Frondihabitans sp. PAMC 28766: one gene and its partner. The protein of the gene in region 2 interacts with the protein of the main gene of each other region in a pairwise test. Links are inferred from orthologs where the notes say so. Each region holds a gene or a part of one and is shown on either strand. Other genes may lie near its edges.

The links.
Region 1: the proteins of cysE (region 2) and cysK interact in binary tests that used the Escherichia coli proteins (3 or more experiments, as listed by UniProt). The link is inferred for Frondihabitans sp. PAMC 28766 from one-to-one orthologs.

The regions. Positions count from the first base shown.
Region 1 is NZ_CP014513.1:3,387,321-3,401,969, reverse strand. Bases 7,414-10,409 are described here. They hold cysK (cysteine synthase A), read right to left. Parts: upstream 9,382-10,409; coding sequence 8,446-9,381; downstream 7,414-8,445. Other genes in these bases: AX769_RS16190 (thioredoxin family protein), read left to right, coding at 10,013-10,409; AX769_RS16195 (carbonic anhydrase), read right to left, coding at 9,381-9,872; AX769_RS24145 (hypothetical protein), read right to left, coding at 7,882-8,022; AX769_RS16205 (reverse transcriptase family protein), read right to left, coding at 7,414-7,801. Outside these bases: AX769_RS16235 (ABC transporter ATP-binding protein), read left to right, coding at 1-1,332; AX769_RS16230 (LLM class flavin-dependent oxidoreductase), read left to right, coding at 1,329-2,558; AX769_RS16225 (NtaA/DmoA family FMN-dependent monooxygenase), read left to right, coding at 2,555-3,928; AX769_RS16220 (hypothetical protein), read left to right, coding at 3,925-4,161; AX769_RS25390 (LLM class flavin-dependent oxidoreductase), read left to right, coding at 4,158-4,604; AX769_RS25385 (LLM class flavin-dependent oxidoreductase), read left to right, coding at 4,601-5,344; AX769_RS16210 (hypothetical protein), read left to right, coding at 5,491-6,087; AX769_RS24150 (hypothetical protein), read left to right, coding at 6,060-6,203; more of AX769_RS16205, read right to left, coding at 6,302-7,413; more of AX769_RS16190, read left to right, coding at 10,410-10,462; AX769_RS16185 (DUF4395 domain-containing protein), read left to right, coding at 10,459-10,992; AX769_RS16175 (LLM class flavin-dependent oxidoreductase), read left to right, coding at 11,212-12,357; AX769_RS16170 (NtaA/DmoA family FMN-dependent monooxygenase), read left to right, coding at 12,354-13,757; AX769_RS16165 (FAD/NAD(P)-binding domain-containing protein), read left to right, coding at 13,750-14,649.
Region 2 is NZ_CP014513.1:4,273,869-4,288,355, forward strand. What follows is about bases 3,673-6,506. They hold cysE (serine O-acetyltransferase), read right to left. Parts: upstream 5,437-6,506; coding sequence 4,909-5,436; downstream 3,673-4,908. Other genes in these bases: AX769_RS20380 (acyltransferase), read right to left, coding at 3,673-4,680; AX769_RS20390 (hypothetical protein), read right to left, coding at 5,506-5,988; AX769_RS20395 (DUF4265 domain-containing protein), read right to left, coding at 6,120-6,506. In the rest of the region: AX769_RS20360 (LLM class flavin-dependent oxidoreductase), read left to right, coding at 1-147; AX769_RS20365 (FAD/NAD(P)-binding protein), read right to left, coding at 170-1,621; Fe-S cluster assembly sulfur transfer protein SufU, read right to left, coding at 1,678-2,130; AX769_RS20375 (aminotransferase class V-fold PLP-dependent enzyme), read right to left, coding at 2,130-3,419; more of AX769_RS20380, read right to left, coding at 3,481-3,672; more of AX769_RS20395, read right to left, coding at 6,507-6,578; AX769_RS20400 (NUDIX domain-containing protein), read left to right, coding at 6,621-7,088; AX769_RS20405 (DinB family protein), read right to left, coding at 7,107-7,625; AX769_RS20410 (hypothetical protein), read left to right, coding at 7,730-8,311; AX769_RS20415 (MFS transporter), read left to right, coding at 8,488-9,957; AX769_RS20420 (TetR/AcrR family transcriptional regulator), read right to left, coding at 10,096-10,671; AX769_RS20425 (PHB depolymerase family esterase), read left to right, coding at 10,744-11,592.

The DNA of each region.
Region 1 (14,649 bases), 890 kb from region 2 along the record:
GCGCAGGTGGCGGAGGTGCTGCGCATCCACAAGCTCGCCAGCCGACGCGGGGCCGAGCGGCGAGCCGTCGAACTGCTCGCCCTCGCCGGCATCCCCGAACCGGAGACCCGCGCGAAGCAGTATCCGCACCAGCTCTCCGGCGGCATGAAGCAGCGCGTGCTGATCGCCACGGCCCTCGCGGCCGACCCCGAGCTGGTCATCGCCGACGAACCGACGAGCGCTCTCGACGTGACCGTGCAACGGCAGATTCTCGACCACATCGACACGCTCGCCCGAGAACGGAACACCGCGATCCTGCTGATCACGCACGATCTCGCCGTCGCCGCCGATCGAGCCGACCGAGTGATCGTGATGCAGCACGGCCGCATCGTCGAGCAGGGCGCTGCCCGATCGGTGCTCGAAAATCCACAGCACCCCTACACGCGCGCCCTGGTCGCTGCAGCCCCGGCGCTCACGGAGCGCCGCCTGGTGGCTTCCGACCGCGCCCGCGAGAAAGCGGTGGCGACGGGCCAGGCCGCCGACCTCGACACGCGACCGCTACTGGCCGCCCGGGATCTCCGCAAGGAGTTCACCCTGCCGGGCGCGCGCCACCGCCCGCTCGCAGCCGTCGACGGCGTGAGCTTCGAGATCGCCCGCGGCGAGACGTTCGCCCTGTTAGGGGAGTCGGGCTCGGGCAAGAGCACGACCGCGCGGCTCGTGACGCGGTTGGACGAGCCGACCTCCGGGTCGCTGTCTCTCGACGGTGTCGACTACACGGCGGCCCGCCGCGAAGACCTCCGTCAGTTGCGTCGCCGCTTCCAGCTCGTCTACCAGAACCCGTACGCGTCGCTCGACCCGCGTTTCACGATAGAGGCCGTCATCGAGGAGCCGCTGCGGGCCTACCGGGTCGGGACGGCCGCGTCGCGAGCCGAACGGGTCGCCCGGCTGATCGACGACGTCGCCCTGCCGAAGGCCTACCTCGGACGGCGGGCCGCCGAGCTGTCGGGCGGCCAGCGGCAGCGGGTCGCGATCGCCCGGGCGCTGGCGCTGCAACCCGAGCTGCTGGTGCTGGACGAGGCCGTGTCGGCTCTGGACGTCTCGGTGCAGGCTCAGATCCTGGCTCTCCTCACGGATCTCCAGACCGAGTACCACCTCAGCTACCTGTTCATCACGCACGACCTCGCCGTCGTGCGTCAGATCTCCGACCGTGTCGGCGTCATGCGCGCCGGCCGGATCGTCGAGACCGGCCTCACCGCCGACATCCTGACCGCCCCGACCGAAAAGTACACGCGCGAGCTCATCGACGCGATCCCCGGATCGGGTCGCACGGCACAACGAAAGGAATCAGCATGACCGAGAACGTCGTCATCGCCGTCGCCCTCGCCGGCGCCGGCTGGCACCCCGCCGCCTGGCGCGAGGAGTCCGCCTCGCCCGAGAAGATCACCCGGCTGCCCTACTGGCGGGGCCTCATCGGCCGGGCCGAGAGGGGCGGCGTCGACTTCGTCACGCTGGAGGACTCCTTCCTGCTGCAGGGCGGAAGCATCACGGCCGGCGGCTCGCCCGACGAGCACCGGGTCGGCGGGCGCCTCGACGCGCTGCTGATCGCGTCGGCCGTCGCCCCGTCGACCAGTCGCATCGGCCTCATTCCCACGGTCACAACGACGCACACCGAGCCGTTCCACGTCGCCACGGGGCTTCAGACGCTCGACCACGCCAGCCGAGGTCGAGGCGGCTGGCGGGTGCAGGCCAGCCCGCTCGCCGAGGAGGCGGCGCTGTTCGGGCGCCGGACCATCGAGCCTCTCGACCGCGAGGATCTCGCCGGCCCGGAGGCCCAGGCGCTCATCGCCGACCTCTTCGGCGAGGCCGCCGACGTGATCGAGGTCGTGCGCCGGCTCTGGGACAGCTGGGAGGACGACGCGGTCATTCGCGAGGTCGCCACCGGCCGCTACCTCGACCGCGACCGCATCCACAACGTCGAGTTCGAGGGCGAGTGGTTCAGCGTGAGCGGCGCGTCCATCGTGCCGAGACCGCCGCAGGGGCAGCTGCCGGTGACGCTGCTGGCGCACCAGGACAAGCCCTACGAACTGGCGGCACGCGGCGCGGACATCGTGTACGTGACGCCCGATGGCGATTCGAGCGCCTCCACGATCCTGCAGTCCGTGCGCGACGCCGAGTCGCGCGTCGGCCGCGTCGGTGCGCCGCTGCACGTCTACGCCGACCTGCTCGTGCTGCTCGACGACACCGAGCAGGCGGCGCGCGACGCGCTGGCCCGGCTCGACGACAGAGCCGAATCCGCTCTCGAATCGGACGCCGTGATCCTGCCGACCACCGTCGACCGGCTCGTCGAGCGCATCCGTGCCTGGCAGGGCCTCGGCTACGCCGGCTTCCGGCTGCGCCCCGCGCGACTGCCGCAGGATCTCGACCGCATCGCGGGTGAGCTGCTCCCGGCTCTCGAGAAGGCCGGCCTCCACTCATCCGCCGACGGTGCCACGTTCCGCGAGCGCCTCGGCCTCGCCCCCGCCCCGAACCGCTACGCCACCACCCGCTCCACCACCCGCCAGGAAGAGGTCGTCGTATGACCGCGAAACGCCAGGTCCACCTCGCCGCCCACATCCCGGGCGTCAACAACACGACCATCTGGAGCGGCCCCGACGCCGGCAGCCAGATCGACTTCGAGTCGTTCGAGCACTTCGCGGCGAACGCCGAGAAGGGCTTCTTCGACTATCTCCTTCTCGCCGAGGGGCTGCGGCTGCGCGAGCAGAAGGGGCTTATCCACGACCTGGACGTCGCCGGGCGGCCGGCCACCCTGTCGATCCTGGCCGCCATCGCCGGGGTCACCGAGCACATCGGCCTCGTCGGCACCCTGAGCTCGACGTTCAACGAGCCGTACGAGCTCGCCAAGCAGCTCGCGAGCCTCGACCACCTGTCGGGCGGCCGGGCCGGGTGGAACGTCGTGACATCGTCGAACGCCTTCACGGGCGCGAACTTCCGGCGCGGCGGCTACCTCGACCTCGCCGACCGCTACGTGCGGGCGGCCGAGTTCGTGACGACCGCCAAAGAGCTCTGGAACAGCTGGGCCGACGTCGCCGTCGTGGCGGATAAGGCGACCGGGCGCTTCCTCGACCCCGAAGCGATCGCGCGGGTCGAGCACCACGGCGGCCAGTTCGACATCGAGGGGTACTTCTCGGTGCCGGTGAGCCCACAGCGCCACCCGGTCGTCGTGCAGGCCGGCGACTCGGTCGACGGGCGCGACTTCGCCGCCCAGCACGCCGAGGTGATCTTCTCGCGGCACTCCGAGTTCGGCGAGGCGAAGGCCTTCTACGACGACGTCAAGGGTCGGCTCGCCGCGCACGGCCGTGACGAGGAGTCGCTGCGGATCCTGCCCGGCGCCACCTTCGTCATCGGCGACAGCACCGCGGACGCCCAGGAGAAGGCGCGCGCGACGTCCCTGGCGCAGGTGAGCCCGCAGACCGCGATCGCCTTCGTCGAGCAGATCTGGGGGCGCGACCTGTCGGGCTACGACGCCGACGGGCCGTTGCCCGACATCGAGCCGTCCGTCGACGCCGAGATCACCCGGGGGCGAGTTCGCCACGAGAACCCGCTCGCTGTCGCGAAGGTGTGGCGCGAGAAGGCCGATGCCGAGCACCTCAGCATCCGCGACCTCGTCATCGCCCTGTCGGGGCGGCACAGCTTCGTCGGCACCGCCTCCGACATCGCGAGCGAAATCGACCACTACGTGCAGGATCGCGCGACCGACGGCTTCGTCATCGTCGGGGCGACCAACCCCCGCGGCCTCGACGAGTTCGTGGCGAAGGTCATCCCCGAGCTGCAGGATCGCGGGAGCTACCGCACTGCCTACGACGACGGCGCGACCCTGCGCGAGAACCTCGGGCTGCCGGCAGTCGTGCCCGGCGCGACTTCGCTGGCGCGGGAGGCGGTGAACCAGTGACCTCCGCTCGGCCGAACCTCCGGAGCATCGCGCTGCTGACGCCCGGCACCTTCGACGACGACCACCCCGTGGCGGGGCTCGAAGACACCCTCGACCTGTTCGAGCTGGGCGAGCGGCTCGGCTTCGACGGCGCCTGGATCCGGCAGAGGCACCTCGAGCAGATCGTGTCTGATCTCGCCGAGAAGGCCGACTCGGCCCTCGGCTGGCAGGGTGCGACGCCGGTGGCCGCGTGAGCCCGGGCGCCGCCGAGACGACGCCCCGCGGCGTGACCCCCGGTGCCTCGCCGAGGGTGCCGCTCGCGGTGCTCGATCTGGTGCCGATCGTGTCGGGCGACGACTCGCGAGCGGCGCTCCGCCACACCGTCGATCTCGCCCAGCACGTCGAAGACGCCGGCTACGCCCGCTACTGGCTCGCCGAGCATCACCTGAACCCCGGTATCGCCGGCTCGGCGCCGCACACCCTGCTGGCCGCCCTCGGTGCCGCGACCGACCTGATCCGGCTCGGCACCGCGGCCACGATCCTCGGCAACTACGAGCCGATCCAGGTGGCGGAGGCCTTCGGCACCCTAGCCGGGCTCTTCGGGCCGCGGTTCGACCTGGGGCTCGGGCGGTCGGGAATCCCTCGCCCGGTCGAGCCGTCGCTCGTGCCGGCGGGCGCCCCGAGCGTGCTTCGGTGACGGCGCCTGAGGCCGCCCGCGTCGTCGACGGCCTCGTCGTGCCGCCGAGACGCGCCCTGCGGTTCGACCGCGAGCGGTTCCGGGTGCAGTTCGAGCTGCTCGGCCGCACGCCGGGCGACGCCGACGACTTCGAGAAGCAGGTGAACGACATCCTGTCGTTCTTCGCCGGCAGCTACCTCGACCCGCAGGGCGAGGACCTTCCCGTGCATCCCGCCGAAGGCAGCGGTGCGGCCGTGTGGCTGCACGGCTCGACGGCGGGCGAGAGCGCCAGGATCGCGGGCGCGCTCGGCCTGCCCTACGGGGCGAACTACCACGTGTCGCCGTCGGGAGTGCTCGACTCGGTGGCGGCGTACCGCGAGCACTTCGTGCCGGGCATCCTGCCGACGCCGCACGTGATCGTCTCGGTCGACGCCCTCGTCGCCGAGACCGACGCCGACGCCGAGCACCTCGGGCTCGGCTACGGGCAGTGGGTGCACTCGATCCGGGCGGGCGCCGGGGCGATCCCGTATCCGACGCCGACCGAGGCCCTGTCGAACCCTCTCGACGCCGAAGCCCTCGAGGTGGTGCAGGATCGCCTCGACACCCGCTTCGTGGGCAGGCCCGCCACGGTGGTCGCCCGGCTCGAGACCCTGCAGCGCGTCACCGGCGCCGACGAGCTGCTCGTCACCACCATCACGCACGACCACGACGCGCGGGTGCGGTCGTACGAACTGCTCGCCGACGCCTGGCTGCGCACCTGACGCGTGCGCCGGACGGCGGGTGGCTGGCAGCGAGCGCAAGTCGAGCCGAGTCGTCGCGTCATGAAGCGTCTCGAATCGTCACACTTCGAGCCCCGCGGTCGCAGGGGGTGACGATGGAGCAGCACGCACAGAGACAGGGGAACCCGATGAGTGGCTTCAGCGCAGGATCGTTTCCGGACAGCGTCCGAGAGCCGAGGGGTGAGGTTCGGGGCAACGTCGTCGTGCTCGGGGGCCTCGGCGAGCAGGCGTCCGACTTCGACCTGCTGACCGATCAGCTGCTGCTGACCGGCTTCAGAGTCACGATCTTCGACGATGTGTCGGTCGACACCGAATCGAGCCAGCTCGGCGTGCTGCGGGTGCTCGAAGACCGCGGCCTCACGGGGCCACTCGTGCTCATCGGCTCCGACCTCGGGTCGGCTCTCGTGGCTGGGCTCGTCGCCCGCGGGGAGGCTCACGTCGCCGCCGCCGTGCTGGGCAACCTGGTCACTCCGGCCTCGCGGCCCTCGACCGTGACGGTGGCCGACTTCACCGCGTTCGAGGAGGCCTTCCCCGGCCAGGCGCCGCGGCAGACCCGGCTGCCCGTCGGCATCCGGCTGCCCGCCCCCACGACATCCTGGTGCCGACCCTGGTCTTCCATGGCGACTCCGATGACGTCACCGGCGTCGCCGACGCGGTCTCATGGGCTTCGCAGCTGCCCTTCGGGTCGCTGCGTCTGGTGCCCGAGGGCGACCACCATGTGCTGACCGGCCCCGAGCGCCGCACCATCGCCGCGTCGATCGTGCTGTTCGTCGAACGGCAGCGGGCCGGGCGGCCCACCCTCGTCGACGGCTTCGCGTCGACCGACGTGCGCACCACCTGAGCGCGGCCGCGCGGCTCCGGGCCGGCGCGACCGAAAGCGACAACTGCGAGGCGAATTCGCGGTGCACTTGTCGCTCTCGGGAGTGTCCGCCGCCCCGATCAGGCCCAGGCGATCTGCTCGAACAGAGAGCGGAGGCGCGCACCGCGCTCGGGGTTGCACTGCTCGAACCAGCCGACGCGGCCCGCGAGGTGGGCGCGGAAGTCGGGGCGGCCGCCACGGTTCTGCCGGGCGGGGCCGTCGCGCAGGCAGTTGTGCAGAGTCGCCTTCAGCAGGTCGTACTCGCGCCGCCCTGCGCTCGTCCGCTCGTTGACGACGACGCCCGTCACGCTCTGCCGGACACCCTGGCGCCGCACCCGGGTCTTCTGCGGGTTGAGCGCGTAGCCCTGGTCGGCGACGATGCGGTCGACGCCGCGGGCGAAGGCGTCGGCGCGTGAGGCGAGGCTCGCGCCGCCGCTGAAGGTGAGGTCGTCTGCGTAGCGCGAGTACACGGATCCTGCGCTCTTCGCCCACCCCGCGAGCCGGGCGTCGAGATGGCGCAGCACGAGGTTGCCGAGAGCGGCCGACGTCGGGGCACCCTGGGGGAGGTGCGCTGCCGACAGCCTCTGCCGCAGGGCGAATCGCTCGTCGGGCGAGCCTCCGGGCGGCATGGCCGACAGGATGCCGACGGGCACCCGATGCGTGCAGACACCGGTGAGCAGATGCGCGAGCGGCTCGGCGAACCCCGCGTCGCGGAAGACGCCGTAGACGCTGCCCGCCCGGACGGACGGGAAGAACGAGGTGAGGTCGGCGCTGATCACGACGTCCTGACCGACGTGGAGGGCGGCGCCCGTGACGGCGCTTCGACCCGTGACGAAGCCGTGGGCCGCGTCGTGCACCGGCAGAGCCGTGAGCAGGTCGTCGAGGATCGTGCGCTGAGTCGTCTTCAGCCGGTGCAGCGGCTTCTCGAGCAGGCGAGGGGTTCGACCGGGCCGGGCCAGCCACTCGTAGCGGTAGTGGTGCAGCGGGCCTTCGGCGGCGGTGCGGTTCCAGCCGCGGGTGTCGGCGAGCCAGAGCAGCCGCCCGACGGTCAGGTCGAGCTCGCGGGCCAGGGCCGGCACGGTGTCGACCAGCAGTCGGCTGGCTGTCTCGTGGTCGGCGCGGGCCTCGACGGGGCCGACGGACCGCGAGACCACCCGCACAGGATTCGTGGCCGCTCGCGCCTCGAACAGATCGACGACGCGCGGGGAGCGCAGGATCACGGCGGCGAGCTGCCGCGGGGCATCGCGCGGCGGCCGCGGGTAGGCCTCCAGCGCCGTGACGACCGTCACGCGCACGAACGGCCGCACCACCCCCACCGTCGCGAAGCCGGCCTCGTCGAGAGCCGGGATCGTCCACTCGGGGGCGGCGAGGAAGGCATCGGCGAGGGCCTGCGCGACTACCGCGAGTGGGGTGTGGCCACGGTTTCGGGGGGACCCGTCGATGCGTCCGTGAGGTCGAGCGCGCGAAGCGCGCCGAGCCTCTCGGGGCGTGTGCTGCTGGTCGTTCTGCGTCCCCCGGGGTGACCCCGGAGAGGACGGCGCTCGTCGAGCGTCGTCCGCCTCCCCCCGAAACCGTGCCACGGCCCCACTGTAGGGCGGTGCGAGCCGCAGGTCACCCCTCCCGTCGGATCAGGCGACGAACGCCTTGAGCTGTTCGGCCATCAACGGTAGAGCTGCTCGCCGGGTGTGCTGAGCGCGGCCTTCAGCTCGCGGGTCGAGTCGTCGGCCGGCACCTCGAGGGCTCCCGTCGCGACGCCGTCGTAGGCCGCGGCGACGACGCTCTCGGCGCTGACCTTCGGCACGTCGACAGGCGCACCGTGCCGAAGAAGGTCGTCTCGAAGATGCGGCGCACCTCGTCGTCCGGGCCCCCTCGCGCGAGGTGGCCCGTCGTGCGAGTGGCTGGCACCTGCGTGGTCGGACGGGCCACCTCGCGGCGCGGCCGCTCGCCCGCCGCCGTGAGATCGTACTTCGGCCGGTCGACCACCGGCGCGGCGGGCCGAAGTGCGATTTCGCGAAAGCAGCGTCGGCCGTCTGGCGGCGTGTCGACCAGGAGGCCGCTCAACTACGTAGTTGAGCACCACAAAAGCAAGAGCAACTCTCGCCAAGGCTCGCTCACCCCGAGGCACCGAGGCCGGGGCGAGCCGGTACCGGGGCCGCTACCGGGGTCGGCGCGGTACTGGTGCCAGGGCCGGTACCGGCCGGGCGACTCGGCACCGGGCCAGGGCTCAGTCGACGAGGTCCTCGTACAGCACGGTCGAGAGGTACCGCTCGCCATAGCTGGCCACGATCACGACGATCGTCTTGCCGGCGTTTTCGGGCCGGGCCGCGAGCTGCAGGGCGGCGTGCACCGTCGCACCCGACGAGATGCCCGCCAGGATGCCCTCTTCGTTGGCGAGTCGCCGGGCGACCGAGACGGAAGTGGCGATGTCGACGTCGATGATCTCGTCGTACACCTCGCGGTCGAGCACGTCGGGCACGAAGTTCGCGCCGATGCCCTGGATCTTGTGCGGCCCGGGCGACCCGCCGTTGAGAATGGGCGACTCGGCGGGCTCGACGCCGACGATCTGCACCGCCGGCTTCTTCTCTTTCAGGTAGCGGCCGGTGCCGGTGATCGTGCCGCCGGTGCCGATGCCCGAGACGAAGATGTCGACGGCCCCGTCGGTGTCGTTCCAGACCTCGGGACCGGTCGTCCTGTAGTGGATGGCCGGGTTGGCCTCGTTCTCGAACTGCAGCGCAGCGACGGCGCCGGGCGTGGACGCGACGATCTCGGCCGCCTTGTCGACGGCGCCCTTCATGCCGGCGGGCCCGGGCGTGAGCACGAGCTCAGCGCCGTACGCCCGAAGCAGCTGGCGGCGCTCCTTGCTCATGGTCTCGGGCATGGTGAGGATCACCTTGTAGCCACGGGCTGCTCCGACCAGCGCCAGGGCGATGCCGGTGTTGCCCGACGTGCCCTCGACGATGGTGCCGCCCGGCTTCAGCACCCCCGCGGCCTCGGCCGCGTCGACGATGGCGACGCCGAGGCGATCCTTGACGCTGGCGGAGGGGTTGTAGAACTCGAGCTTCGCGAGCACCGTGGCCCCGAGCCCGTCGGCCACCCGGTTGAGCCGCACGAGCGGAGTGTTGCCGAAGACCTCGGTGATGTCGTTGTGAATGCGTGCCATCAGGCTGTCACCTCGTTGAGTCTGCCTGTCGCCACGTCGAAGACGAATCCGCGCACGTGGTCTTTCAGGGGGATGAAGGGATTGGACTGGATCCGATGCAGTGATTGAACCACGTCGGCCTCGGCATCCGAAAACGCCTCGGCGGCCCAGGCTGGCCGAATGCCGGTGTCATCCTGAATCGACTGCTTGAACGCGTCGTCGGTGAACGTGACCATGCCGCAGTCGGTGTGGTGGATCAAGATGATCTCTTCGGTGCCGAGCAGGCGCTGGCTGATCGCGAGCGACCGGATCTCGTCTTCGGTGATGACCCCGCCCGCGTTGCGGATGACATGGGCTTCGCCCTCTTTCAGGCCCAGGAGGCGATAGACGTCGAGCCGTGCGTCCATGCACGCGACCACCGCGACGTGCTTCGACGGCGGCAGGGGCAGAGGCCCCGAGAACTCCGCCGCGTAGGCCTCGTTGTTCGTCAGCAGCTCGTCGGTGACGCTCATCTGGTGCTCCTCGGGTCGGGTGGGGATGGTGGCGACAGCCTGGACCCCCGACCCTGCGATAGCCAGAGGCAGGCCTTCGGGGTCGTAATGATCGGACACATCCGCGCGGGCAAGAGCGCCGACGCTAGCGTTGCTGCACCATGAATCCGCTCGTCGTCGTCGGTCTCCTCGTCGCACTGCTGGTGGTCGCGACCGCAGCAGGTCTCGTCTGGCGCGCCACGACGGGCCGCGCGCGACAGGCCGCAGGATCCGAGTCGGTCACCGTGTCCGACCTCGCACCCGGCGAGCACGGCGGCACGGTCGCGACGCTCCTGCAGTTCTCGACGGAGTTCTGCTCGCCCTGCGTCGCCACCGGGGTCCAGCTCGAGCGCCTCGCCGCTGCCCTCCCGGGCGTGCGGCACATCGACGTCGACATCACTCACCGGCCGGACGTCGCGAGCCGCTTCGGCATCCTGCAGTCTCCGACCACCCTGCTGCTCGACGGAGGCGGCACGATCCGCGCCCGAGTCGGCGGCGCCCCGCGCATCCCCGAGCTGCGCGCCACCCTCGACGACCTCGTGGCCGCCGCCCCGACAGGAGAACACTCGTGACCCAGCTCGCCCCCTCGAAACAGGCCCTCGTCGCCGCCCCCGGCGAGAAGGGCATCGACCCGCGCGGCCCCCGCTTCGGCGCCGGCATCACGGCGGTGCTGGTGCTCGTGGCTCTCGCCGTCGGGCTGCTCGACGGCTTCTCGCTGCCGTCGACCGTCGGTGGCCGCGTCGCGCGCCCCGAGTTCATCATCGTGGCTGTCGTGACGGCGCTCTTCGCCTGGGGTGCGTTCGCCGGCGTGCAGCGGCACCCCTACGGCCGGTTCTTCGCCGCCGTGATCCGCCCGCGTCTCGGCGCACCCACGCACCTCGAGAGCCCGAAGCCGCCGACGTTCGCGCAGACCATCGGCTTCGTCATCACGGTCGTGGCCCTGCTGCTGCAGGTCGTCGGCGTGCCCGGCGGCCTCCTCGCCCTGACGGCCCTCGCCTTCGTCGCGGCCTTCCTCAACTCGGTCTTCGACTACTGCTTCGGCTGCCAGGTCTACGTCCTGCTCGTGCGCGCCGGCCTCACCGGCCGCCGCACCCCCGCCTAGTCGTCGCGCACGGGGACGCAGTCGCGCCACCGCAGTGGAGCGAGACGCGGCGGCAGGATTCGAACCTGCGGCTTGACGGGCTATGAGACCGTTTCCTTCGACCGCTTGGATACGCCGCGATGACTCCACGGTAGGTCTCTCGCCGACCGGAGGCGCGAGTGTGACGACTTTTGTCACGGGGCCCAGCGGGATGACGGCAACGTGCCTACTGTGCTGAAGATGAGCACCTCTAATGACCAACGGGGCTTCGCGATCTTCGTCGACATCGACGAGGCGGGCGCGCACCCGGCGGCGTGGCGCGCGAGCAGCGCACGGCCCGCCGAGCTCGTCTCGGCCCGCTGGGTCGCGACCAGCATCCGCGCCGCCGAGCGAGCCGGCTTCACCGCCGCCACCTTCGACGACCACCCGCTGCCCGCCCGCGACGTCGACGGCCCCACGGCCCGCCTCGACGCCGGCATCCGCGCCGCGTTCAGCGCGCCGTCGACCAGTGCCATCGGCCTCGTGCCGGTGGTGCACGCGCTCTACAACGAGCCCTTCCACGTGGCGACCCAGCTCGCCAGCCTCGACACCGCGTCGCACGGGCGAGCCGGCTGGATCGTCGCGGGCGACCCGGACGCGGCCATCGCCGCCCGCCACGGCCGCGAAGCGCTGGCCGGTGGCTCCGCCGACGTCGACGCCGAGCTCATCGACGTCGTCGAGGCGGTACGCCGCGTCTGGGACACCTGGGAGGACGACGCGGTGATCCGCGACACAGCCACGGGCCGTTACTTCGACCGCGACCGCGTGCACTACGCCGACTTCGAGGGGCGCTCGTTCGCCCTCAAGGGCCCGGCCCTCCTGCCCCGCTCGCCCCAGGGCCAGGTGATCGTCGTCGGCGAGGCCGGGACGCGCGCCGAGGTCGACGTCGCCCTGCTCGACAGCGCTTCCACCACGTCCGCCGCGGTGCGCGAGGCGGCCGCTGCCGCCCGGGCACAGCACGGCCCCGACGTGCGCCTGCTGCTGCAGCTCGAGGTCGCTCTCGACCGCGCCGGCCGCACCGCCACCGCCCGGCTCGCCGAGCTTGACGCGTGGGCGCCGTGGGCACGCACCCGCCACGCCCGCTACGTCGGCGACGCGGCCGGCCTCGGCCACCTGCTGACCGAGCTGGCAGACGTGGTCGACGGCGTCAGGATCCTGCCGGCCGTGCTCGACATCGACCTCGACGAACTCGGGCGTGCGGTGCTGCCGGGCCTGCGCGCGTCGGGCGTCTTCCGTTCGCCGGAGGTCGGCGCGACCCTGCGGCAGACCCTCGGCCTGCCCCGCCCGGCCAACCGCTTCGCCCGGCCGAGCGAACCCGCCCGCACCTCGACAGGAGCAGCACGATGAGCATCCAGTTCGGAATCTTCTTCCAGGGGGTCAACTACTCGACCGTGTGGAACGCGCCGGAGAGCGGGTCGCAGACGGAGTTCGAGAGCTTCCGCCGTGTGATCCAGACGGCCGAGCGCGGGCTCTTCACCGCCTTCTTCCTCGGCGAGGGCCTGCGCCTGCGTGAGCACCTCGGTCACCTGCACGACCTCGACGTCGCCGGGCGCCCCGACGGGCTGACACAGCTGGCGGCGCTGGCGGCGATCACCGAGCACATCGGACTGGTCGCGACCCAGAACACCACCTACAACGATCCCGTCGACCTCGCGCACCGCCTGCAGAGCCTCGACGTGATCTCCGGAGGTCGCGCGGCGTGGAACGTCGTCACCACCGACAACGCGTGGACGGGGGCGAACTTCCGTCGCGGAGGCTACCTCGACCACGCCGACCGCTACCGGCAGGCCGGCGACGCCATCGACATCGCGCGGAAGGTCTGGGATGCCCGCGCTCTCGCCGGGCCGACCGCCGAGATCGCGCCGGATCGTCGCGCCGACCGCTGGGGCGCCGCACCCGCGCCCTTCCACCACGAACTGCGCCACTACGACGTCGACGCCGCCGGGTCGCTGCCGGGCAGCCCGCAGCAGCACCCGATCCTCTTCCAGGCGGGCGACTCGCCCGACGGGCGCGACTTCGCGGCGAAGTACGCCGAGGTGGTCTTCTCGGCGCACGGCACTTTCGACGATGCGAAGGAGTTCGCTGCCGACATCCGGGCCCGCACCGTCGCCGCGGGCCGCCCGGCCGACGACCTCAAGATCTTCCCCGGCCAGGAGTTCATCGTCGCCGACACCCTCGGCGAGGTCGACGACAAGGTGCGCTGGGTGCGCGAGCACCAGATCACCCCGCAGACGGCCGTCGCCTTCGTCGAGGCGCTGTGGGGCACCGACCTCTCCGATCACGATCCTGACGGCCCTCTGCCCACGTTCGACCCGGTGCAGCACGAGACCGGAGAGACCCGGGGCGCCGGCTTCCGGGCGCAGAAGGCACTCGACACGGCGAACCAGTGGCGGGCGCTGAGCGAGTCGAAGCGCCTGTCGATCCGTGAGCTCGTCATCGAGATCGGTACCAGGCGTGGCTTCGCGGGCACGGCCGACAGCATCGCCGACGAGCTCGTGCCGTTCTCGCGCGAGCACGTCGTCGACGGCTTCAACATCACGCCGTGGCTGGTGCCGTCGGGCCTCGACGACATCGTCGACAAGCTCGTGCCGGCGCTGCAGGAGCGCGGCGTCTACTGGACCGAGTACCCCGCCGACACGCTGCGCGAGAACCTGGGTCTCCGCCCGCCGTTGACCCGACGCGGCGACGTGCCCGCAACCGGTGGCGCCGACGTCACCGCTCGCGTCGAGACGCCGGCGCGTGTCTGACGCGCAGACCGTGGTCGTGATCGGCGCCGGCCCGCGCGGCGTCGGCTGGCTCGAGCGCTTCGTCGAGAACCACCGGCGAGACGGCGGGCCACCGGTCGACGTGCACCTCGTCGATCCGTTCCCGCCGGGGCCCGGCCGGCTGTGGCGGCACGACCAATCGCCGCGGCTCATGCTCAACTCGCTCGCCGAAGACGTCACCATGTTCACCGACGAGACCAGCGTGATCGAGGGGCCTGTCGTGCCGGGGCCGTCGCTCGCCGAGTGGGCCGACGACATCCGGGGCGGCAGGATCACCGACGTGGTGGCGACCGACCCGGAGCTCGCCGACGAGCTGGCCCGCTTCGGCCACCGCTCCTTCCCGACCCGGCGGCTGCAGAGCCTCTACCTCGACTGGTTCCACCGCCGCACGGTGTCGCGCCTGCCGGACGGCGTGACGGTGACGTCGCACCGGGCGCGCGCGACGACAGTCGACGATCTACCGGACGGTCGGCAGCGCGTCGAGCTCGACACGGGCGACGTGACAGCGGCCGACGTGGCCGCGGCCGACGTGACAGCGGACGACGAGACCGCGCCCGACGAGATCGTCGCCGATGCCGTCGTCTACGCTCTCGGCCACTCGGGCAGCGAGCCCGACCGTGAGCAGGGCGCGCTGGTCGACTTCGCCCGCCGCAAGGGTGTCTTCTACCTGCCGCCGTCTTTCACGGCCGACGCCGACCTCAGCGCCGTCGGGCCCGGCGAGACGGTCATCGTGCGCGGGTTCGGCCTGGCGGCGATCGACCTGATCGTGCTGCTGGGGGAGGGCCGCGGCGGCCGCTTCGAGCCCGTCGGCAGCGACGGGGCCGTCTGCTATCGGCCATCCGGTCGTGAGCCTCACGTCGTCATCGGCTCGGGC
Region 2 (14,487 bases):
CAGGTCGCCGACAAGATCCGGGCCTACCAGGATGCAGGTCTGACGCTGCTCCTGATCCAGTCGAGCCCGCTCGACGAAGAGCTCGAGCGCATCGCGCGCGACGTCTTCCCGCTCGTCCCGGCGCGGGCCGCGACTCCCGTCGTCTGAGGTCGCGCGAAATCGGCTTCCGCTAGGCGGCGACTTCGGCGGAGGCGGGGGCGAGCACCGCATCGGCGATGCGGTAGGCCACCTGGCGCACTTCGCCGATGGCGACGGTCTCCCAGAGGGCGCCCTTGAGCGCTGCGCCGATGGTCAGGATGCGCGTCGACGGCTCGCCGTCGGCGCTGCGGACGAAGCCGGACGGGTCCGCGTCGACTCCGATGCCCGTCGGGTCGGCGACGATCGTGCCGCGCCCGAGCAGCCGGTCGACGAGCGGGCTCCAGCCCGCTGACGCCACCGACGCGGGCCCGGTGCAATTGATCGCGACGTCGAACGACTCTCCCGCGACGTCGCCGGACGACTTCAGCGTGAGCGTACCGTCCTCGAGCAGAGCCGAGAGCTCAGCCCAGACAGCGGGCGCCATGCGGTGACGATGCACGTCCCACCGGCGGGCGGCGTGGGCGAGGAAGCGCTCGCGATCGGCGACGGAGAGCCGGAGCCACAGGGCCTGCGTCTGCGGTCGCAGGCCGTCGAGGACTGCCTGCCACGGGGATCCTGTAGCCGTCGCATCGCGCAACTGCCGCCCGAACAGCGTGGCCATCTCGCCGAGCGTCGAGACGTCGTCGCCGAGGCCGGGCCCGGGGGCCGCGGGGCCGGTGAGGTGCACGGCCGGCAGCATCAGGTGGCGGCTGGTGGCCGTCAAGCGGATGCCCGGGCTTCGGCGCGCGAGCGAGGTCGCGACGTCGATCATGGTGAGGCCGGTGCCGATCAGCAGGATGCGATCGCTCGCGGTGACACGGTCGAGAGCGCCGGGCGCCCACGGATCGTCGATCGACCGCTGGGCGTTCGACGGCACGAGGCCCGGGGCCGGGTTGCCGAGCGCCAGCACGACGCGGTCGGCCGACAGCGTGCGGCCGTCGGCGAGGGTCGCGGTCACGCCCGCGTCGCCGCTCGGCCCGTCAGCGCTCGGCCCGTCAGCGCTCGGCCCGCCAGCGCTCGGCCCGTCGACGCGGCGCCCGTCGGCACTCTGCCCGTCGATAAGACCGGAGATCTCGCCCTCCGCCACGTCGACGACCTCGCCCTGGACGAACCGCACACCGGAATCCGGTTTTCCCGACAGGGCAGCGAAGCTCGACGCCACGTAGTCGCCGAAGACGCGACGCGGAACGAAGGTGCCTGCTCCTGCCGCCGAGCCGTCGACATCGCGCCAGCCGACCTCGTCGAGATAGCGGAGGAAGGCGGCATCGTCGGTGGCCGAGAGGCTCATCTTGCCGGCAGGGCTATTGAGGCGGTGGTGTTCGTCCGCGCGCCCGTAGGCGAGGCCGCGGCCGACCTCGGGCTCGCGCCCGACGACGGTGATGCGAGGTGCAGGCGTTCCTCCGACTGCCGCGCGGTCGCGAAGCGCGAACGTCACGAAGACGGCGCTGGCGCCCCCTCCGACGATGAGGATCTCGTCACTGCCGACGGTTGCATGAGGGCTCATGCGGGCAACGGTAGTGATTCATGCAAGGGAATGCACTGGTGCCGGCCAAGAGCCTCCTATGAGCGGACGGAGAGTTCTCTCGAGCAGGCCTCGGCGGCGACCCAGGCGAGCATGCCGCACTTCACCCGCATGACGAACTTCGAGACTCCCTGGAAGACGACGGCGTCGCCGAGCAGGTCTTCGTCGGGCTCGTCGGCCCCGCGCGAGCGCATCATCGACCGGAAGGCGTCGACCCGCTCGCCCAGCTCGGCGAGCGTGAGGCCCGGGGCCATGTCGGCGAGCACCGAGGCCGAGGCCATCGAGATGCTGCAGCCGTCACCCTGCCAGGCCAACTCGGCGATCCTGTCGCTGTCGCCCTCGAGCCGGACTCGCACGGTGATTTCGTCGCCGCATGTCGGGTTCTTCTCGAAGTGCTCGGCGTCGAAGCCTTCCAGCGCGTGGTCGCCGGTGCGCGCCTTGGCGTGGTCGAGGATGACCTGCTGGTAGAGGCCGGCGAGCAAGTCGGCCATCAGCGCGCCCTCTCGACGCCGAAGTAGCCGCGCACCTCGGCGGTGGCGGCCAGGAACCGGTCGACCTCGTCGTCGGTCGTGTAGAGGTAGGTCGACGCGCGGGTGGTGGCTGTCACGCCGAGGCGGCGGTGCAGCGGCTGCGCGCAGTGGTGGCCGACTCGCACGGCGATGCCCTCGGCGTCCAAGAACTGCCCGACGTCGTGGGCGTGCACCCCGTCGACGTCGAAGCTGACGAGGCCCGAACGCGGTACGCCGAGCGGCGGCCCGACGGTGCGGATGCCCGGGATCGCCGCGAGGCCGGCGAGCATCTTCTGCGCGAGGCGCTCTTCGTGCTCTTGCACCCAGCCCAAGCCCGCCGCGTCGAGGTAGCGGATCGCCTCGGCGAGCGCCACGGTCTGCGAGACGGGCTGAGTGCCGGCCTCGAAGCGCTGCGGGGCGGGCAGGTACGTCGTCTCGTCCATCGACACGGTCGAGATCATCGAGCCGCCGGTGCGGAAGGGGGGCAGCGCGTCGAGCAGCTCGGGGCGGCCCCAGAGCACGCCGATGCCGGTCGGCCCGAGCATCTTGTGGCCCGAGAACGCGACGAAGTCGACGCCGAGCGCCTGCACGTCGATGGCGCGGTGCGGAGCCGACTGGCAGGCATCGAGCACGACGAGCGCTCCGACGCGGTGCCCGAGCTCTACCAGCTCGTCGACCGGCGCGACGAACCCGGTCACGTTCGAGACGTGGGCGAAAGCCAGGATCCGGGTGCGCGCGGTGATCACGGATGCCGCGTCGTCGACCGTCCAGGTGCCGTCGTCGCGAACGGGCACGTAGCGGAAGGTGGCCCCGGTGCGGAGGGCCAGCTCTTGCCAGGGGACGAGATTGGCGTGGTGCTCGGCCTCCGTGACGACGATCTCGTCGCCGGCCTCCAGCACCAGGCGTGCCGCAGCGGGGCCGCCGCGACCGAGGGTCGCGTTGCCGATGCCATAGGCGATGAGGTTGAGGGCGTCGGTGGCGTTCTCGGTCCAGACGACCTCGTCGGCGCTGCCTGCCCCGATGAAGCGTGCCACGGTCTCACGCGCGTCTTCGTAGGCTTCGGTGGCCAGGGCCGCGAGGGTGTGCGCGCCGCGGTGCACGGCGGCGTTCGTGGTCTCGAGGAAGGTGCGTTCGGCGTCGAGCACCTGCACCGGGCGTTGAGCGGTCGCCCCCGAATCGAGGTAGGCGAGCGGGTGGCCGTTCACCTCCTGCTGGAGCGACGGGAAGTCCGCCCGGAAGAGAGCGCTGCGAGAGTCGGTGCCGGTGATCACCTGTCAACGATCACACAGCTGGCTGGCTCATCGCTGTTTGTTTCGCTTCGGGCTGAGCGACCTACGCGGTGCGCGAAGGCACAGGCGCCGCCACGGTCGCGGGTCTCGCCGACCACGAGGCGGGTTCGAAGCGCTTCTTCAGCGTCATGAACGGCTTCTCGATCACGAAGTGGCTCGCGATGGCGGAAACGATCGCGATGCCGATCACGATGAACGTGCCCGTCAGGCCCGGGAAGAACGGCAGCAGGAGGCTCATGATCAGCACGTGCCAGAGGTAGAGCGAGTACGACACCTTCGCGCCGAACCAGGCGAGCGGCTTGAACGCCAGCACGGACGCGATGAGACTCGGCCGCGAGACGAGGCCGCCGACCATGAAGGTGGCGGCGATGCCGACGCTCGGAAGGATCACGCCGAAGAAGGGGGCGTGCTGGTTCCAGTCGGCCGACTTGATCGAGAACATCAGCGCGACGATGTACGCGGCGCCGACCCAGGTCGAGATCTGACCGAAGCGGCCCGAGAAGAGCCGGCGCGCCTTCTCGCTCGTCAGCGCGAGGGCCAGCACGCATCCGCTCAGCAGCGGCGCGATGTTGGCGACCGGGCTGAAGTAGATGTCGGCGGTGCCACCGGGGTTCGGCGTCGTGTACATCAGCCAGCCGAGGGCACAGGAGACAACGATCAGTGCGACGAGGCCCCATGCGATCACCTTGCGGCGGAAGCCCCAGGCGAGCAGGAAGACGAGAACGGGCGGCCACACGAGGTAGAACTGCTCTTCCATCGCGAGGCTCCAGCTCGGAGCGAAGATGCCCTGCGAGACGTGGCCGAATGCGCGGGCGAAGTTGCCCGTGTAGGTGAGGGCGATGAGCGCGGCACCTCCGGCCGAGAGGTTCTTGGTCGTGCCGTCTTCGCCGACGAGGAACCAGAGGGAGGCGCCGACCGCCACCACGGCGATCAAGGTGGGGTACAGCCGAAGGACGCGTCGCGCCCAGAAGCGTCCGAGCTTGATGGTGTTCGTGCGCGAGTGCTCTTTGAGCAGCAGCGACGTGATCAGGTAGCCCGAGAGCACGAAGAAGACGTTGACGCCGACGAAGCCGCCCTTGAAGTGCGGCACATGGAAGTGGTAGAGCACGACGCCCAGGATCGCCAGGGTGCGCACCCCGTCGAGAGGGAGCACGCGGCGGGTCGGAGCCGATTGGGCCTCACCGCCCCGGGAGGTCGAGGAGAGGGTCGTGGCGGCCGGCTGGGTCAGGGTCGTCGTTGCCATTCCGTTATACAACTCCCCTCACATTGGCGAAAGTGAAGCACTTCCTATGAGAAGTCTGTGGCCCCGCCCTGCCGCTCACTCCCAGTCAGCCAGGTTCTCGCGGAAGGTCGAGCCCGGACTGCTGCGGCGGATGAGCCCCGCGGCGCCGCAGTTCCGAGCTCAGCCCGTCGGTCACCTCAGCGAGGCTCCGGCGGGTCAGCTCGTTCTCGATCCTCTGGATCGTCTGTGTCAGATCGGCCGGGCCGGGGCGCCGGCGACGGTCGTGCCGGGCTCGACGTCGCGTGTGACCACCGAGTTCGCGCCCACTCGCGCGTCGTCCCCGACGGTGATGGCCCCCAGGATCGCGGCCCCGGCCCCGACCACCACGCCGTCGCCGAGGGTGGGGTGGCGCCGCCCCGCGAGGCCCACGCCGCGCCCGCCGAGCGTCACCCCGTGATAGATCAGCACGTCGTCGCCGATGACTGCTGTCTCGCCGATGACGACGCCCATGCCGTGGTCGATGAAGAGGCGCTGCCCGATCCGGGCGCCCGGGTGGATCTCGACCCCGGTCGCGCTGCGGGTCAGCTGCGAGAAGATGCGAGCGAGAAGACGGGAGCCGACGAACGGCTGCCGCCGCCAGAGCCGGCTGGTGACGCGGTACATCCAGACGGCGTGGAGCCCGGAGTAGACGAGGGCGATCTCGACCGACGAACGGGCCGCGGGATCCTGCCGCTGGGCGGTTCGGATGTCGTCGCGCAGTCGCGCCAGGAGTCGCACCGGACGATTCTAGAGGCGCGGGTCCGGGCCTCGGCGGTTCATGACGGCCAGCGACCCGCAGTGCACGGGCTAGAGGGTGGCGAAGGAGGCGATCTGCACGTCGAGGTCGACGATCAGCGAGAGCATGCGACCGTCTTTGAGGGTGCGGAACTCGTACTGGTGGTCGCCGATCTCCTGCGGCTCGGCCCACGCGAGGGCGAGGCGGCTGCGGTGGTCGAGACCGGAGTGGATCGCGAGCCAGCGGATGACGGCGGCGCGCTCGTCACGGACGGCGCGGGTGTGGAGTGCGCGGCGGCGGCTGACGAGGGCTGCCACGACGGTGAAGGCGACCGTGGCGAGGAAGACGACGAGCTTGAGGGCGCCGTCGAGCGGCAGAAGGGCCGAGATGATCATCGACTGCACGGCGACGAGCAGCAGAGTGGAGTCGATCATCGAGTAGCGACGCATCGGAAGACCACGGCCGTTGCCGCAGCGGAGGGTCTCGCAGGGCAGCTCGATGTCGCGGAGCGCGTCGGTGGCCGCTGCAGATGCGGCTGGATTGATGATTGTCACGATCAGGATCTCCCCTGGCCCGACCCTCGGGCACGTCTTCAATGGTGGCGGGACGTGCGCGAAGACGGGGAGCCCCCGTCCGGGGCGCCGTTACCCCAGTTCAGGGGCAGTTTAGCGCGTCTTGGGGGTGATCAGTGCGCGGACGCGCTATCGGGGTACGTCCGGGGGTCCTCGAATTCGAGGACACCGCGAGCTGCAGCCTCCGCGAGTGCCGCGTGCACGGTCTCGACGTGCGCCTCGGGAGGGACGTCGAGGGCCCATAGGGCCGGGAAGCTCGTGGGCACCACGTCGGCGCCCAGCTGGCGGAGGCGCTCGACGACAGGCCGAACCGGCTCATCGCCTTCGAGCGTGATGAAGCGGAAGGTCGCGTGCCCGCCGCGCCGCGTCCTGCCCTCGAACCGCAGGATGCCGTCGGGGCCGGGCGAGGTCAGTGCCGTGTCGCCCCGAGACAGGTCGAGCGCGAAGACGGGGATGCTCTCGACGACCGCCGTGTCGCCCTCCTCACGCCAGGAGTCGAGAGTCTCGACGGCCACCGGCGGCCAGCCGTCGACGACCTCGAGAGGAACGTCGATGCGGACGGATTCGGCCATGACTCGAGAGTAGCGCCGAGGTCGCTTTGATACCGTCCCCGTATGCCGACTCCTGATTTCGTCCTCGACCTCCGCGAGAAGATCGGGCACGACCCCCTCTGGCTGTCGGGCGTCACGGCCGTGGTGATCCGCGGCGACGAGGTGCTGCTCGTCAAGCGCTCGGACACCGGGGCGTGGACCCCGGTGACAGGAGTCATCGACCCCGGAGAGCAGCCTGCCGTGGCGGGCGCCCGTGAGGTGCTCGAAGAGGCCGACATCGTCGCCGTGCCCTCAAGGCTCGCCGCGATCGGCGTGACGGCGCCCGTCACCTACGGCAACGGCGACGTCTCGCAGTACCTCGACCTCACCTTCCGTTTCGACTACGTCTCCGGCGAGCCCTTCCCGGCCGACGGCGAGAACACCGAGGCCGCCTGGTTCGCCCTCGACGCACTGCCAGAGATGTCGGCCGAGATGACGACGCGCCTCGCGAACGCTCTGGCCGAGGGGCCCGCGGCGCGCTTCGAGTTCTGACAGACCCGCGCGGGCCGCTCAGCCCCGCACGTCGTGCAGGTGATGCACCGGGTCGTGGGCGAAATAGCGGGCGAGCGACTCGACCGTGAAGGCGCTGCCGTCCGAGCGGAGGCCTGTGCGCCCGAGTCGGTCGGGGTCGACCGCCGCGAAGGCGTCGGCCACGGCCGTGCCCGCCTGGAGGATCTCGAGGGCGACCGTCTCGGCGTCCTGCGCCGCGTAGTCGTCGTCGATCGCCGTCGCATCCTGATCCCAGTCGGGGAAGGTCGGGGCGACCTGCGTCAGCATCAGATCGAGGCGGCCTGCGAAGACACGGAAGACGTCGCGCACGTGGGCGCCGTATTCGAGCGGCGACCACGTGTCGTCGTCGGGCCGCTCTCGGGCGTCCGGCTGCGCCAGGCGATGAGGCCAGCGGGCGGCGTTGGCGCGGACGAGAGCGGGGACGTCGGCGAATGCGACCGCGGAGGCGTCGAAACCGCAGTCGACACACGGCTTCTCGAGCACCCAGGTCCAGTTCTTCGTGTCGGGGACGATAGGCATGCTGCGAGGCTAGAGCCCGAGCCGCGCGGCCGCCGCCCGCCCCACTGCCAGAGAGCCTCCCGAAACCGCCAACCCCGTGCCGCTCGGGGCGCTAGCGTGGTGTGGTGAAGTCGAAGCCGAAGCGGGGGGCCAAAGCCCTCGAACCCGTCGACCCCGCGCTCGTCGAGGGCCCGGTCGCCGACGGCCTCCTCATCGCACGCTCCGCCGCCTCGATCGCCGTCGCGAACCGCATCATCGTGCGCGCCCTGCGCGAGAACCGCGACTTCGACCGCGGCGAGACGCAGGACGCCGCCCGCGACGAGCTGGGCAACCTCATCGCCGAGCAGCAGGAGCTGGCCGAGCGGATGGCCGAGACCCGCACCAAGGCCTCGAAGAGCCGCGGGCGCTCGCGCCACCAGTTCGACTACCGCCGCGAAGACGAGCAGCCGCTCGCGCAGCGAGAAGCCATCTACCGCGAGATCGCCACCCGCCTGGCCGCTCTCCGAGACGACGACGGCTACATCGACGACATCGCGATGGGGGCGCGCGACCGCGCGTGGAACGACATCGGCGCCACCATCGTGAACCGAGTCGCAGCAGCGACCGTCGTGCCCGACCGCACGTACGACGAGCACCGCGACGAACGCCTCCGCGAGCTGCTCGACATCGACTTCCGCGCTCTGGCCGAAGCCGACCGCGCAAAGTAGTCCGGGTCGGGAATAGGGCAGCCGCACCGGGGCTTGACCCCACTGGTCGTCCAGCGTTGCACGCCCCGTGTTCCCTCCCGCTTCACATCGTCAGGACGCAATGACCTCCACGACCTCAGCATCTCCCGCGACCGGCTCCCTGCCGGCACGCGCGGCTCCGCTCCCCGCGACCACAAGTGGCTCGTCCTCGCCGTCGTCGGCCTGGCCCAGCTGATGGTGGTGCTCGACGGCACCATCGTCAACATCGCTCTGCCAGCGCGCAGGCCGACCTCGGCTTCACCAACGACAACCGCCAGTGGGTCGTCACGGCCTACTCGCTCGCCTTCGGCAGCCTGCTGCTGCTCGGCGGCCGCCTCTCGGACATCTTCGGTCGTAAGAACACCTTCATCATCGGGCTGATCGGCTTCGCCGTCGTCTCCGCCATCGGCGGTGCCTCGCAGTCGTTCGGCATGCTCGTGACCGCGCGCGCCTTTCAGGGAGCCTTCGGCGCCCTCCTCGCCCCGGCCGCCCTCGGTATCCTGACGACCACGTTCTCGACACCGAAAGATCGAAGCAAGGCGTTCGCCATCTTCGGCACCATCGCGGGCTCCGGCGCCGCGGTCGGCCTGCTGCTCGGCGGCGTCCTCACCGAGTACACCTCGTGGCGCTTCTGCCTCTTCGTGAACGTCGTCTTCGCCGTGGTCGCCCTCGTCGGCGCCCTCGTCTTCCTCAAGGCGAAAGCCGTCGGCGGAGTCCAGCACCACGTCGACATCCCCGGAACCATCACCGTGACCGCCGGGCTCGTCGGCATCGTCTACGGCTTCTCGAACGCCGAGACCAACAGCTGGACCGACCCGATCACGATCATCTGCCTCGCCGCCGGCGTCGTCCTGCTCGCCGTGTTCGTCGTGCTGCAGACGCGGGTGGCACACCCGCTGCTGCCCATGCGCGTCATCCTCAACCGCGACCGCGGCGGGTCCTACCTGGTCATCGCCCTGGCCGGCATCGGCATCTTCGGCGTCTTCCTCTTCCTCACGTACTACCTCGAGCTCACCCTCGGGTACTCGTCGCTGAAGACGGGCATCGCGTTCCTGCCGCTGCCGCTGTCGATCATGCTCTCGTCGAACGTGTTCGGCAGCCGCCTGCTGCCCCGCGTCGGCCCCCGCATCCTGATCGTCATCGGCGCACTGCTCGGTGCCGTCGGCCTCGCCTGGCTCAGCCAGATCGCGCTCGACTCGCTCTATGCGACGGCGGTGCTGCCCGGCCTCATCCTGATGGGCCTCGGCATGGGCCTCATCTTCTCGTCGGCGATCAACACGGCCACCTCGGGTGTCGCCCGCGAAGACGCCGGAGTCGCCTCCGCGACGGTCAACACGATGCAGCAGATCGGCGGGTCGATCGGCACCGCGCTGCTCTCGACGTTGTCGGCCAGCGCGGTGACGGCGTACATCACCTCGCACGGCACGACCAAGCTCGACCAGGCCAACGCTGTGCTCTCGGGCTACCACCTCGCGTTCTACGTCTCGACCGGCGTCTTCGTGGTCATCGCGATCGCCGGCGGCACGATCATCGACCGCCACTCGGTGCGCCTGCGCAAGATGGCCGCGGCCAAAAACCTGACGGGTGCCGTCACCGGCCCGATCGAGGTTCCGGCGGGCGCGCACTGATCGACTAGGGCTTCAGAGGCCGTGAGACCTCAGAGAGTGCCGCTCCGGCCCGCCGGAAACCGCGTTCTCTGAGGTCTCGCTCGTCTGGGTCCCACTCGTCTGGGTCTCACTCGTGGCGGGTCTCACGCGTGGCAGGTCTCACGCGTGGCGGGTCTCACGCGTCCGGCGCGGTGAGCAAGCCGTCGAGCAGGGCGGCAAGGTACGCGTCGGGGGCCGTGGTGCCGCTGACACGGACGGCGTAGGCCGCACCGCAGACGAGGGCCATGGCATCCTGGGCCCCAGCGGCGAACGGATGTGCGACGAGGCTCCTACCCGGTCGAGCAGCACGGCGAACGCGTCGATGAGATCGCGGCGCCTCGCCTTCGTGGTGTCGAGCGCAGGATCCGACGTGGTCGCCACACGCGCGAAAGCCACGTCGTCGACGTACACGCGCATCGCGACCGCCAGGAAGCCGCGCAGGGCCCCGGCCGCGTCGGCCTCCCCCGCCGCGTCCGTGGCACGCTGCGTCAGGTCGTCGAACCGCCCTTCGACGAGTGTCTCGACGAGAGCCTCGGTCGTCGGGAAGTGCCGGTACACCGTGCCCACTCCCACGTCGGCCCGCCGCGCGACGGCGTTCAACTGCAGCGGGAGGCCCTCGTCGGCAAGCGACCGGGCAGCGGCGAGAATGCCGTCGCGATTGCGGGCGGCATCTCGGCGGAGCGGGGCGGGCGTCATGGCGACATCCTATTGTGTGCGGATCAGTCATCCGATCGGATACTCCATCCGTTTAGATGTTATGGTCGGATCATGACCTCGAAGCGCACGATCGACGCCGCCGGCAAGCGCCGCACCTACCGCCTGACCCTGCCGCCCGATGCGACACCGAGCGCCGGTGCGTCGCTGCTGTTGCTGTTCCACGGCTCGAACCAGACGGCCGCCTCACTCGAGACGTTCACAGGAGGCACGCTCGAGGGGCTCGCTGCCGCGGACGGCGTTGTCGTCGCCTCCCTCGACGGCTACAAGCGCAACTGGAACGACGCGCGCGAGCACTCGACCTTCCCCGCACGACTCGAGGGTTACGACGACGTCGCTTTCGCCGTGGCGGTCATCGACGAGCTCGCCGCCGACTACGCGATCGACACGTCACGCGTGTTCGCTGCCGGCTTCTCGAACGGCGGCGCTCTGGCCATCCGTCTGGCGCACGAGATCCCCGATCGGCTCGCGGGTGTCGGCATCCTGTCGGCCACCATGCCGGTCGCCCACAACTTCGCCGTCTCGCGCGACCTCGAACTGCCCCTGCCCGTGATCCAGTTCCACGGCACGCACGACCGCCTCGTGCCGTACAGCGGCGGAATGGCCTCGCTCTGGGGCCTGAAGCCGCGCGGGCTGGGAGTGTCGGCGCGTGACACAGCGGCCTACTTCGCCGGCCGCAACGGAATCTCGACACCGCCGGTCGAGACTGCGGCGACGACGGGCAGGCCGCAGGTGACGCGGCTCGACTACTCCGCGCCCGGCCACGCGCCCGTGCGGCTCGTCACCGTCGAGGGCGGCGGCCACACGATCCCCGGGCCGAAGCGGGCGCCGCGCATCATGGGCGCAACGGTCACCTCCTTCAGCGCCGCCGACGAGCTCGCCGCCTTCTTCGGCCTGCGCTGAGCCTGAGCCCGCGGGGGCGGCCCCACCCCCCGCGCATCAGCCCCGTTGGCGAAACCGGAAATTGCGCGAGCTGCTGCTGCACCCCCTCGCGCCGAGCTCGTGACGGGCGCGGATCTCCGGTTCTACGAACGGGGGCCGGGCCGTGCTCGCCCCGCGGCGTGGCAGAGGGCGCTGTCCCTGCCGTGCGGCGCCAGCGGGCCACCCCCGTCGGCACAACAGGAGTCTCCGCAGCGGGCGGTCGCAGAACCGGCTCGCCCGGCCGCCAGGGCAGCAGAACTCCGGTTTCACCAACCAGGCCGCACCGCCGAGGCCCGGCCGACGCCCGACAGGCAGGCAAGTGGGCGGGCAAGCGGGCAGGCAGGCAGGCGGACGCGCGCGCCCCGGCAGAAGAAGGGCGGCCCGCCCGGAGCCGTTGCAGGGGCTCCGGGCGAACCGCCCCGGTCTGTAGCTGTGCCGAAGACCTACGCCTGGGGCGACCCGAGGCGGCCGCGGTGACGGGCGACTCCGACGACACGGGGGCGTCGGCAGGAGCCGGCGAGCGCGCCCCTTTCTTCGATCCGACCTCGACCCCGTGGAACTCGGCCAGGATCGACACGGTGCTCTCGATCTCGGCGTCGCGCTCGGCGTCCGACCACCCGAGGGGAGCCTCGAGGATGCCGGCCAGCTCACTGAGCAGCTCGAGGGTGACGCCGCCGACGAACGCGAGGTTCGTGCGACGAAGCACGACGTCGATCAAGTGCACGGCGTCTTCGTGCTCGGCGAAATAGGCGATCTCGGCGGCCGTGAAGTCGCTGTCGGCGGCCAGAGGCTCGGACGGCTGGTCGATGAGGGTCTGGATGACCTCGTCGGCACGGGTGCCGTAGCGGGACAGGAGGCGGTCGACCTGGTCGCGGTCGAGCCCGTTGAGGTGCTCGGTGATCCACTTGGCACGGTCGCCCGGAAGCGTCGGGAAGTCCTTGCCGCCGCCGATCGGCATGCCTGCCGTGTCGATGGTGCGGGCGACGCCGAGGCGCGTGGTGGCCTCGGTCGAGAGGTGCGTCGAGAGCGCGCGGAAAGTCGTCCACTTGCCGCCGACGAGCGACAGCACCTTGGACTTCGGCAGGGCCGCGACAGAAGTCTCGACGATGCGGTAGTCGCGCGACACGAAGCCGGCGGCGAGGTCGTCGTGCTTCGGCAGCGGGCGCACGCCCGAGTAGCGGTACACGATGTCGTCGCGCGTGATCGAGATCGACGGGAAGACGTGCTTGACCAGATCGAAGAAGTAGTCGACCTCTTCTTCGGTGCAGATCGCCGACTTCGACATGTCGGCCTCGAGGTCGGTGGTGCCGATCAGCACGCGACCCTTCAGGGGGTAGATCAGGACGATGCGACCGTCGTTGTTCTCGAAGAACAGCTCGCGGCCATTGGTGGCCTTGAGGAGGCCCGGGTGGTCGACCACGATGTGCGAGCCCTTGGTGCCGCCCATGTACTGCGACTCGGCCCCGAAGGCCTTGTTGGTGAGGTCGGTCCAGGGCCCGGAGGCGTTGATCACGACATCGGCCTCGATGACGAACTCGGTGCCCGAGACGACGTCCTTGACGAGCACGCCGCCGTCTTTCGTGCCGACGGCCTCGACGTAGTTCGCGCTGCGGGCGAACTGCCCGGCGCCGCCGCGGTTGCCGGCGGCGAGGCCGTCCTTCAGCACGTCGAGCGCGAGGCGCTCGGGCTCGTGCACGGAGGCGTCGTAGTAGGTGCCGGTGTACTTGAGGTTCTTGTTGAGCGCCGGCATGTCACGCAGCGCCGCCTTGCGGAGGCGGAAGACGTGCTTCGGCACGGTGCCGCCGTCGCGCGAGAAGGAGTCGTAGAGGGTCATGCCGATCTGGATCAGCAGAGCACCGCGCTCTTTGGTGGAGCGCTGCTTGTGCGTGAGCATGCGCAGGGGCGCGTTCATGATGCCCGAGAACGTCGAGAAGATCGGCATCGTCGTCTGCAGCGGCTTGACGTAGTGGGGTGCGATCTTCAGCAGGCCGTTGCGCTCTTCGACCGATTCGCGGACGAGGCGGAACTCGCCGTTCTCGAGGTAGCGGATGCCGCCGTGGATCATGTGCGACGAGGCGGCCGACGCGCCGGAGGCGTAGTCGTTGCGCTCGACAAGGATGACGTCGACCCCCTGGAGTGCGAGGTCGCGGAAGGTGGCGATGCCGTTGATGCCACCGCCGATGACGAGCACCTGGGCCTTGGGGCGCTCCTTGATGCGGGAGACGTTGGCGCGGAGAGTGCTGGCGGATTCGCTGCTTGTCTTCTTCGACGGAGTCACTGGCTTGTCGCTTTCACTGTCGTGACCGGCGTTGCGATCGAGCCGGTCGAGGATCTCGAGTCGACGATCGACGCCGACAGGTCGACGTAAGCCGCCGATGTGTCCATAATTGACCTGCACAGGCAGACGGTCAAGGCGTCTGCACATATGTGCACGGTGCCTTCGCAGCGTGCATCCACGAAAGGTTCGATCAATGACGTTCGAGACGCAGGCCAGCGACAAGACACAGGACGCCCTCAGGGCCTCCCACCTCTATTACCTGCAGGATCTCACGATGGAGGCGATCGCGCGCGAGCTCGGCACCTCGCGCTCGAGCGTCAGCCGACTGCTGAGCTACGCCCGAGAAAGCGGCCTCGTCGACATCCAGATCAAGTCGCCCCTCGACCAGGCAACGGTGACCAGCGAGGCCCTGCACCGGCGCTGGGGCATCACGGCGCACGTCGTACCGGTGCCCGACCAGACGACCGACGTCGACCGCCTCGACCGCGTCGCCCTCTCGGCTGCACGGATTCTCACCCAGTTCGTCGACTCCAACATGGTGATCGGCGTCGCCTGGGGCTCCACCGTCAGCGCGATCAGCCGCTACCTCGTGCCGAAGG